DNA from 3 places in the Enterobacter cloacae complex sp. HYC074_NIDB genome. Region 3 is predicted to be linked to each of the others. Evidence: predicted binding sites of a transcription regulator. Region 3 holds the regulator's gene; each other region holds the start of a gene.

Region 1 (2,275 bases), 200 kb from region 3:
TTCCAGGTAACGGCGGGCATCGGCTTCCACTGGCGCCAGAATGCCGCACGGTTTACCGTGCGCTTTGGCACGGGCAAAAATGTGCTGAATTGCGCGCTGCACATCCGGATGGCTGGCGTTACCCAGATGACCAAAGGCGGCCGCCAGATCGCTCGGGCCGACGAAAATGCCGTCGACGCCCTCCGTCGCGGCAATAGCGTCGACGTTATCGACCCCCTGCTGGCTCTCGATCTGAACCAGAATGGTGATGTTCTTGTTGGACTGGGAGAAATAGTCCGGCACGGTGCCAAACATGTTGGCGCGGTGCGAGACGGACACGCCGCGGATCCCTTCCGGTGGATAGCGGGTCGCCGCCACGGCCAGCACCGCTTCTTCTTCCGTTTCAACAAACGGGATCAGAAAGTTGTAGAAGCCGATATCCAGCAGACGCTTGATGATCACCGGCTCGTTGGTGGGCACACGCACCACCGGCGCGCTGTGGCTGCCTTTCAGCGCCATCAGCTGCGGAATAAACGTGTTGATATCGTTTGGCGCATGTTCGCCGTCCAGCACCAGCCAGTCGAACCCGGCCAGGCCCAGCACTTCGGTGCTGATGGGGTTGGCCAGCGCAGACCAGCAGCCAATCTGAATCTGGTGCGCCGCGAGGGCCGCTTTAAATTTATTCGGGAAGATGTCGTTACTCATTACTTATACCTTTTTTAATTCCGCAGTTTTAGCCAGTAACTTTTCTTATTTATTCCGACTCAGCGTCAGCGTTATATTTATTTTCCTGACTGAATTTTGGCGTTATAAAATCGTCATTCAGTATAATCGTCACCACCCGGCAGCACATTGTCTCAATGCTCAATTATGCAGCGGGAGTAACACGCTATTTTGAGCATTTGCCCAATGCAGTGGGCGCTGATGCACAGAATCAACGATTAGTGTTTCGGGAGCGATCGCGATCACATTCTCACTTTTCCTCTCCTGACATTCTTTATTTCCTCAATAAGAAACGATTAACCATCTGGCTATATTTAGTATCAGATATTTTGCTGGAGAAGAGTGAACAATGGCCGATATTGAAATTCGACAGGCGTCGCCGACGGCGTTCTATATAAAAGTGCACGATACTGATAACGTGGCGATTATTGTCAACGACAATGGCTTAAAAGCTGGCACCCGCTTTCCGGATGGCCTGGAGCTGATTGAGCACATTCCGCAGGGGCATAAAGTCGCACTGGTCGATATCCCGGCTCACGGTGAAATCGTGCGCTACGGCGAAGTCATCGGCTATGCGGTGCGCGCTATCCCGCAGGGTAGCTGGATTGAGGAGTCGCTGGTTGAGCTGCCCACCGCCCCGCCGCTGGAGACGTTGCCGCTGGCTACCCGCGTCCCTGAGCCGTTGCCTCCGCTGGAGGGTTATACCTTCGAAGGTTACCGCAATGCGGATGGCAGCGTGGGAACCAAAAACCTGCTTGGCATCACCACCAGCGTGCATTGCGTGGCGGGCGTAGTGGATTACGTTGTGAAAATTATTGAGCGCGATCTGTTGCCGAAATACCCCAACGTTGACGGCGTGGTGGGTCTTAACCACCTGTACGGCTGCGGCGTGGCGATCAACGCGCCGGCAGCGGTCGTGCCGATCCGTACGATTCACAATATCGCCCTTAACCCAAACTTTGGCGGTGAGGTAATGGTGATTGGTCTCGGCTGTGAAAAATTGCAGCCAGAACGCCTGTTGCAGGGTACTGAGGATGTGAAAGCCATTCCGGTTGACGATGCCAGTGTTGTGCGTCTTCAGGATGAACACCATGTCGGCTTCAGATCGATGGTCGACGACATTTTACAGGTGGCAGAGCGCCATCTGGAGAAGTTGAACAAACGCCAGCGTGAAACCTGCCCGGCCTCTGAACTGGTCGTTGGGACACAGTGTGGCGGCAGCGATGCGTTTTCCGGCGTCACCGCTAACCCGGCGGTAGGTTATGCCTCCGATCTGTTCGTGCGCTGCGGCGCCACGGTGATGTTCTCCGAAGTCACCGAAGTACGTGATGCTATCCACCTGCTCACGCCGCGCGCCGTCAACGAAGAGGTGGGCAAACGCCTGCTGGAGGAAATGGCCTGGTACGATAACTATCTCGACATGGGCAAAACTGACCGCAGCGCCAACCCGTCTCCGGGTAACAAGAAAGGCGGCCTTGCGAACGTGGTGGAAAAGGCCCTCGGGTCGATTGCCAAATCCGGCCAGAGCGCGATTGTGGAAGTGCTCTCACCTGGCCAGCGACCAACCAAACGC
Region 2 (2,275 bases), 2.1 Mb from region 3:
ATGAACATCTCGGCGTTTACGCGTGCCGTATTATTGTGCCAGGTATGTCGGACATTTATCCGGCAGAAGATCTGTGGCTGGCAAACAACAGCATGGGCGCGCATCTGCGTGAAACCCTGCTGGCCCTGCCAGGCAGCGAGTGGGATAAAGAAGATTATCTGAACCTGATCGCCCAGCTGGACGAAGAAGGACACGATGATTTCACCCGCGTACGCGAACTGCTGGGTCTGGCGACCGGAAAAGATAACGGCTGGTACACCCTGCGCATCGGCGAGCTGAAAGCGATGCTGGCGCTGGCGGGCGGCGATCTGGATCAGGCTTTGGCCTGGACCGAGTGGACGATGGAGTTTAACCAGTCCGTCTTCTCCGCCGAGCGCACTAATTATTACCGTTGCCTGCAAACGCTGCTCCTGCTTTCTCAGGAAGACGACCGCGAGCCATTGCAGTATCTGAACGCCTTTGTGCGTATGTACGGTGCGGATGCCGTTGAAGCTGCCAGCGCGGCGCTGAGCGGTGAAGAACCATTCTACGGCCTGCAAGCGGTTGACAGCGATCTGCAAGCCTTCCCGGCGCATCAGTCACTGCTGAATGCGTATGAAAAATTGCAGAAGGCAAAAGCCGCTTACTGGTCAAAATAAGCGCATATAACATTAATGGCTGTAGGCGTATTCAATCGCCTGAGCTATATTACGGGGCAATTTCATTGCCCCTTTTTTTTATTTTTCCGCAATGACTTTTAATTGTAATAATTAAGTTAACCACGGGTAAATATAAAAACGCTTACCTGAGCTTTACTGTTACTAATTATAATAAATACTCCATTTTAATTAACTGTTCCATGGGAGGCTGAAGGAAAAAATTCAACTCTTTTCATAACTTTTAAAATTTATTTTTATACGGATAATCAAATACTTACTCCGCTTTTGCTGTAAAACCATACACACTGCGGGCCTATAAGCCAGGCGAGATATGATCTATATCAATTTCTCTTCTATAATGCTTTGTTAGTATCTCGTCGCCGACTTAATAAAGAGAGAGTTAGTGTGAAAGCTGACAACCCTTTTGATCTATTACTCCCCGCTGCGATGGCGAAAGTTGCCGAAGAAGCGGGTGTCTACAAAGCCACGAAACATCCGATGACGACGTTCTTTCTGGCCATTACGGCTGGGGTGTTCATCTCCATCGCTTTCGTCTTCTATATCACAGCCACCACCGGCACGGCCGGGATGCCTTTCGGCATAGCGAAACTGATTGGTGGTATTTGCTTCTCACTGGGCCTGATTCTCTGCGTCATCTGCGGCGCCGACCTCTTCACCTCAACGGTGCTGATTGTTGTGGCAAAAGCCAGCGGAAGAATTACCTGGGGTCAACTGGGTCGCAACTGGCTCAACGTTTACGTTGGCAACCTGATTGGCTGTCTGCTCTTTGTTCTGTTGATGTGGCTCTCTGGCGAGTATATGACCGCCAACGGCGGCTGGGGGCTTAACGTCCTGCAAACCGCCGACCACAAAATGCACCATACATTTATCGAAGCCGTTGCTCTCGGCATCCTCGCAAACCTGATGGTCTGCCTGGCGGTCTGGATGAGCTACTCTGGTCGTAGCCTGATGGATAAAGCCATGATTATGGTTCTGCCGGTTGCTATGTTTGTTGCCAGCGGCTTTGAGCACAGTATTGCGAATATGTTCATGATCCCGATGGGGATTGTTATCCGCAACTTTGCAAGCCCGGAGTTCTGGACTGCTGTAGGTTCAACCCCGGAAAGTTTTTCACACCTGACGATTATGAACTTCATTACTGATAACCTGATCCCCGTCACTATCGGGAACATTATCGGTGGGGGTCTGTTAGTTGGGTTGACATACTGGGTCATTTACCTGCGTGGCGGCGATCATCATTAATGGTTGTCTCAGGCAGTAAATAAAAAATCCACTTAAGAAGGTAGGTGTTACATGTCCGAGCTTAATGAAAAGTTAGCCACAGCCTGGGAAGGTTTTACGAAAGGTGACTGGCAGAATGAAGTCAACGTCCGTGACTTTATTCAGAAAAACTATACCCCGTATGAAGGTGACGAATCCTTCCTGGCTGGTGCGACTGACGCAACCACCAAGCTGTGGGACAGCGTAATGGAAGGCGTTAAACTGGAAAACCGCACTCACGCGCCAGTTGATTTTGACACCTCCGTTGCTTCTACCATCACTTCTCACGATGCTGGCTACATCAATAAAGCCCTTGAGAAAATTGTTGGTCTGCAAACTGAAGCACCACTGAAACG
Region 3 (2,275 bases):
CAAATTGCCCGACCGGGTTATCCGCGTGCTGACGCGCAATCTTTTCCAGCGCGCCGAGCTGTTTGTCCATGTTAAAGCGCGTCGGGTAGCGGTGATAGAGGATATCGTCAGCCAGCACTCGCAGGCGGGCCGCGACGGTCTGCGCGTTCCAGCGGATCACCGCTTCTGCATGGCTGCGCTCCACCAGCTTTTGCACCTCTTCCGGATTATGAAGGCTGACGGAGATATGCTCCTGCAAATCCAGCCCGACCTGGAAGATTCGCAGCAGCCGCTTGTATTCATGATTTTTGTTGGCGGCAAGCATGTGCAGCTGCTGATAGCACTGGCTGATCAGATCCACCACTTTTTGCTGGCGCGCCAGTAGCGGCGGCAGGGATTTTTCCGGGTCGGTATGTTGAGTGAGCAGGGTGTATTTTGCTTCGCAGTATTCAGCAAGCTGCACGTAGAGCAGGCTCAGGGATTCGCGCAGCGGCTGTTCCCGCCACAGCCAGAACCAGAACCAGTTAAACAGCCCGTACCACAGCGTGCCGAGGGCGTAGATCAGCAATGGCTCCCACACCGGCATGTTGCCTGCAAGGCTTAAGGTGAAGATGGCGGCAATCAGCGACGCGGGAAGCAGGCGGGCGTGTAGCGAGCTGATTTCGGCGGTGACGCCGAGCGTCATCGCCAGCACGGTCAGGATCAGAGGCAGAGGAATGTCGCGGGCCAGTAAGAGCTGTACGGCAAGGCTACAGCCGGCAAACAGGCAGCCGCCAATAATCAGACGTTTAAAAAAGCGTTTATGGGGCGTATCCAGACCGGCAATGTTGCAGCAGGCGGGCACGAGGGAAAACAGCAGGCCTTGCTGAAGATGTCCGAGGATCAGGCCCACGGCCACGGGAAGACACAACACCAGCGTTTGTCGCAGTGCGTAGTTAACTTCCGGGTGATAGATCAGCCTGCGCCACATGAGGAGTAGAGACAAAAACGGCGTGCCACCCTGCGGCGGCACGCCGTTTGACCGGAATTAACGGGTCCCGTAAACCACGATGGTTTTACCGTGGGCGGAGATCAGGTTCTGATCTTCCAGCATCTTCAGGATACGGCCCACTGTTTCACGGGAGCAGCCGACGATCTGACCGATTTCCTGGCGGGTAATTTTAATTTGCATACCGTCAGGGTGAGTCATGGCGTCTGGTTGTTTCGCCAGGTTCAGCAGCGTCTGCGCGATACGACCGGTTACGTCCAGGAAGGCGAGGTTACCTACCTTCTCAGAGGTCACTTGCAGACGGCGTGCCATCTGGGAAGAGAGACGCATCAGGATGTCAGGGTTGACCTGAATCAGCTGACGGAATTTCTTATAAGAAATTTCAGCCACTTCACATGCTGTTTTTGCACGAACCCAGGCGCTACGTTCCTGGCCTTCTTCAAACAGGCCCAGTTCACCGATAAAATCGCCCTGGTTCAGATAAGAAAGGATCATCTCTTTCCCTTCTTCATCTTTGATCAGCACGGCCACCGAGCCTTTAACGATGTAATACAACGTTTCCGCTTTTTCACCCTGGTGAATCAGCGTGCTCTTTGATGGGTACTTATGAATGTGGCAATGAGACAAGAACCATTCGAGAGTCGGGTCTGTTTGCGGTTTGCCAAGCACCATGCGCTGTTATCCTCTGTTATAAGCTGTCACCAGAGTCATAAGATGCATCCGGACTCTGGGGTTGCAATCGAATTCTTACCCATACCTGGGAAGTCGGCTGTCGTAACGTTTCGCAGCCAGTAAAGTTTGATGTCCTCTGCATACATGTGTAACGTCAATGTATTACTGTAGCATCCAGAGTGTTTTAGCATAGCTTTCGCCGCGTGTCTCCTGGTGTCTCGCTTCAGCATGACGCAGGTCGCCTTCCGTTGCGAGAAATGTAACGTACACGTAATCTGTCATAAAAAATGCAACGTTGGAGTGAGTGAATATGCAAGCGCGTGTGAAATGGGTTGAAGGGTTAACGTTCCTGGGCGAGTCTGCTTCCGGGCATCAGGTTTTGATGGATGGCAACTCCGGCGATAAAGCGCCAAGCCCGATGGAGATGGTGCTGATGGCGGCGGGCGGATGCAGCGCGATCGACGTGGTGTCGATCCTGCAAAAAGGCCGTCATGGCGTGACCGATTGTGAAGTGAAGCTGACGTCAGAACGTCGCGAAGAGGCGCCACGCCTGTTCACGCATATTAATCTGCACTTTATCGTCACCGGCAAAGAACTGAAGGATGCGGCGGTCTCGCGTGCGGTTGACCTGTCTGC

What was found. The regulator CRP, encoded in region 3, controls carbon source genes, mostly activating them, when cyclic AMP is high. The targets are predictions, from matches to a motif close to ATGTGANNNNNNTCACAT.
Region 1: a site for CRP is predicted at 933-950, ahead of garD (galactarate dehydratase). Genes of this name have one in related genera too.
Region 2: a site for CRP is predicted at 968-985, ahead of focA (formate transporter FocA). Genes of this name have one in related genera too.

The regions. Positions count from the first base shown of each region.
Region 1 covers NZ_CP114214.1:4,150,898-4,153,172, forward strand. Annotated here, with positions in the region: gene garL (2-dehydro-3-deoxyglucarate aldolase) at 1-684, opposite strand, end outside; gene garD (galactarate dehydratase) at 1,052-2,275, shown strand, end outside.
Region 2 covers NZ_CP114214.1:1,680,442-1,682,716, reverse strand. Annotated here, with positions in the region: gene ycaO (30S ribosomal protein S12 methylthiotransferase accessory factor YcaO) at 1-638, shown strand, start outside; gene focA (formate transporter FocA) at 1,044-1,901, shown strand; gene pflB (formate C-acetyltransferase) at 1,953-2,275, shown strand, end outside.
Region 3 covers NZ_CP114214.1:4,355,041-4,357,315, reverse strand. Annotated here, with positions in the region: gene O1724_RS21275 (YccS/YhfK family putative transporter) at 1-949, opposite strand, end outside; gene crp (cAMP-activated global transcriptional regulator CRP) at 1,007-1,639, opposite strand; gene O1724_RS21265 (OsmC family protein) at 1,950-2,275, shown strand, end outside.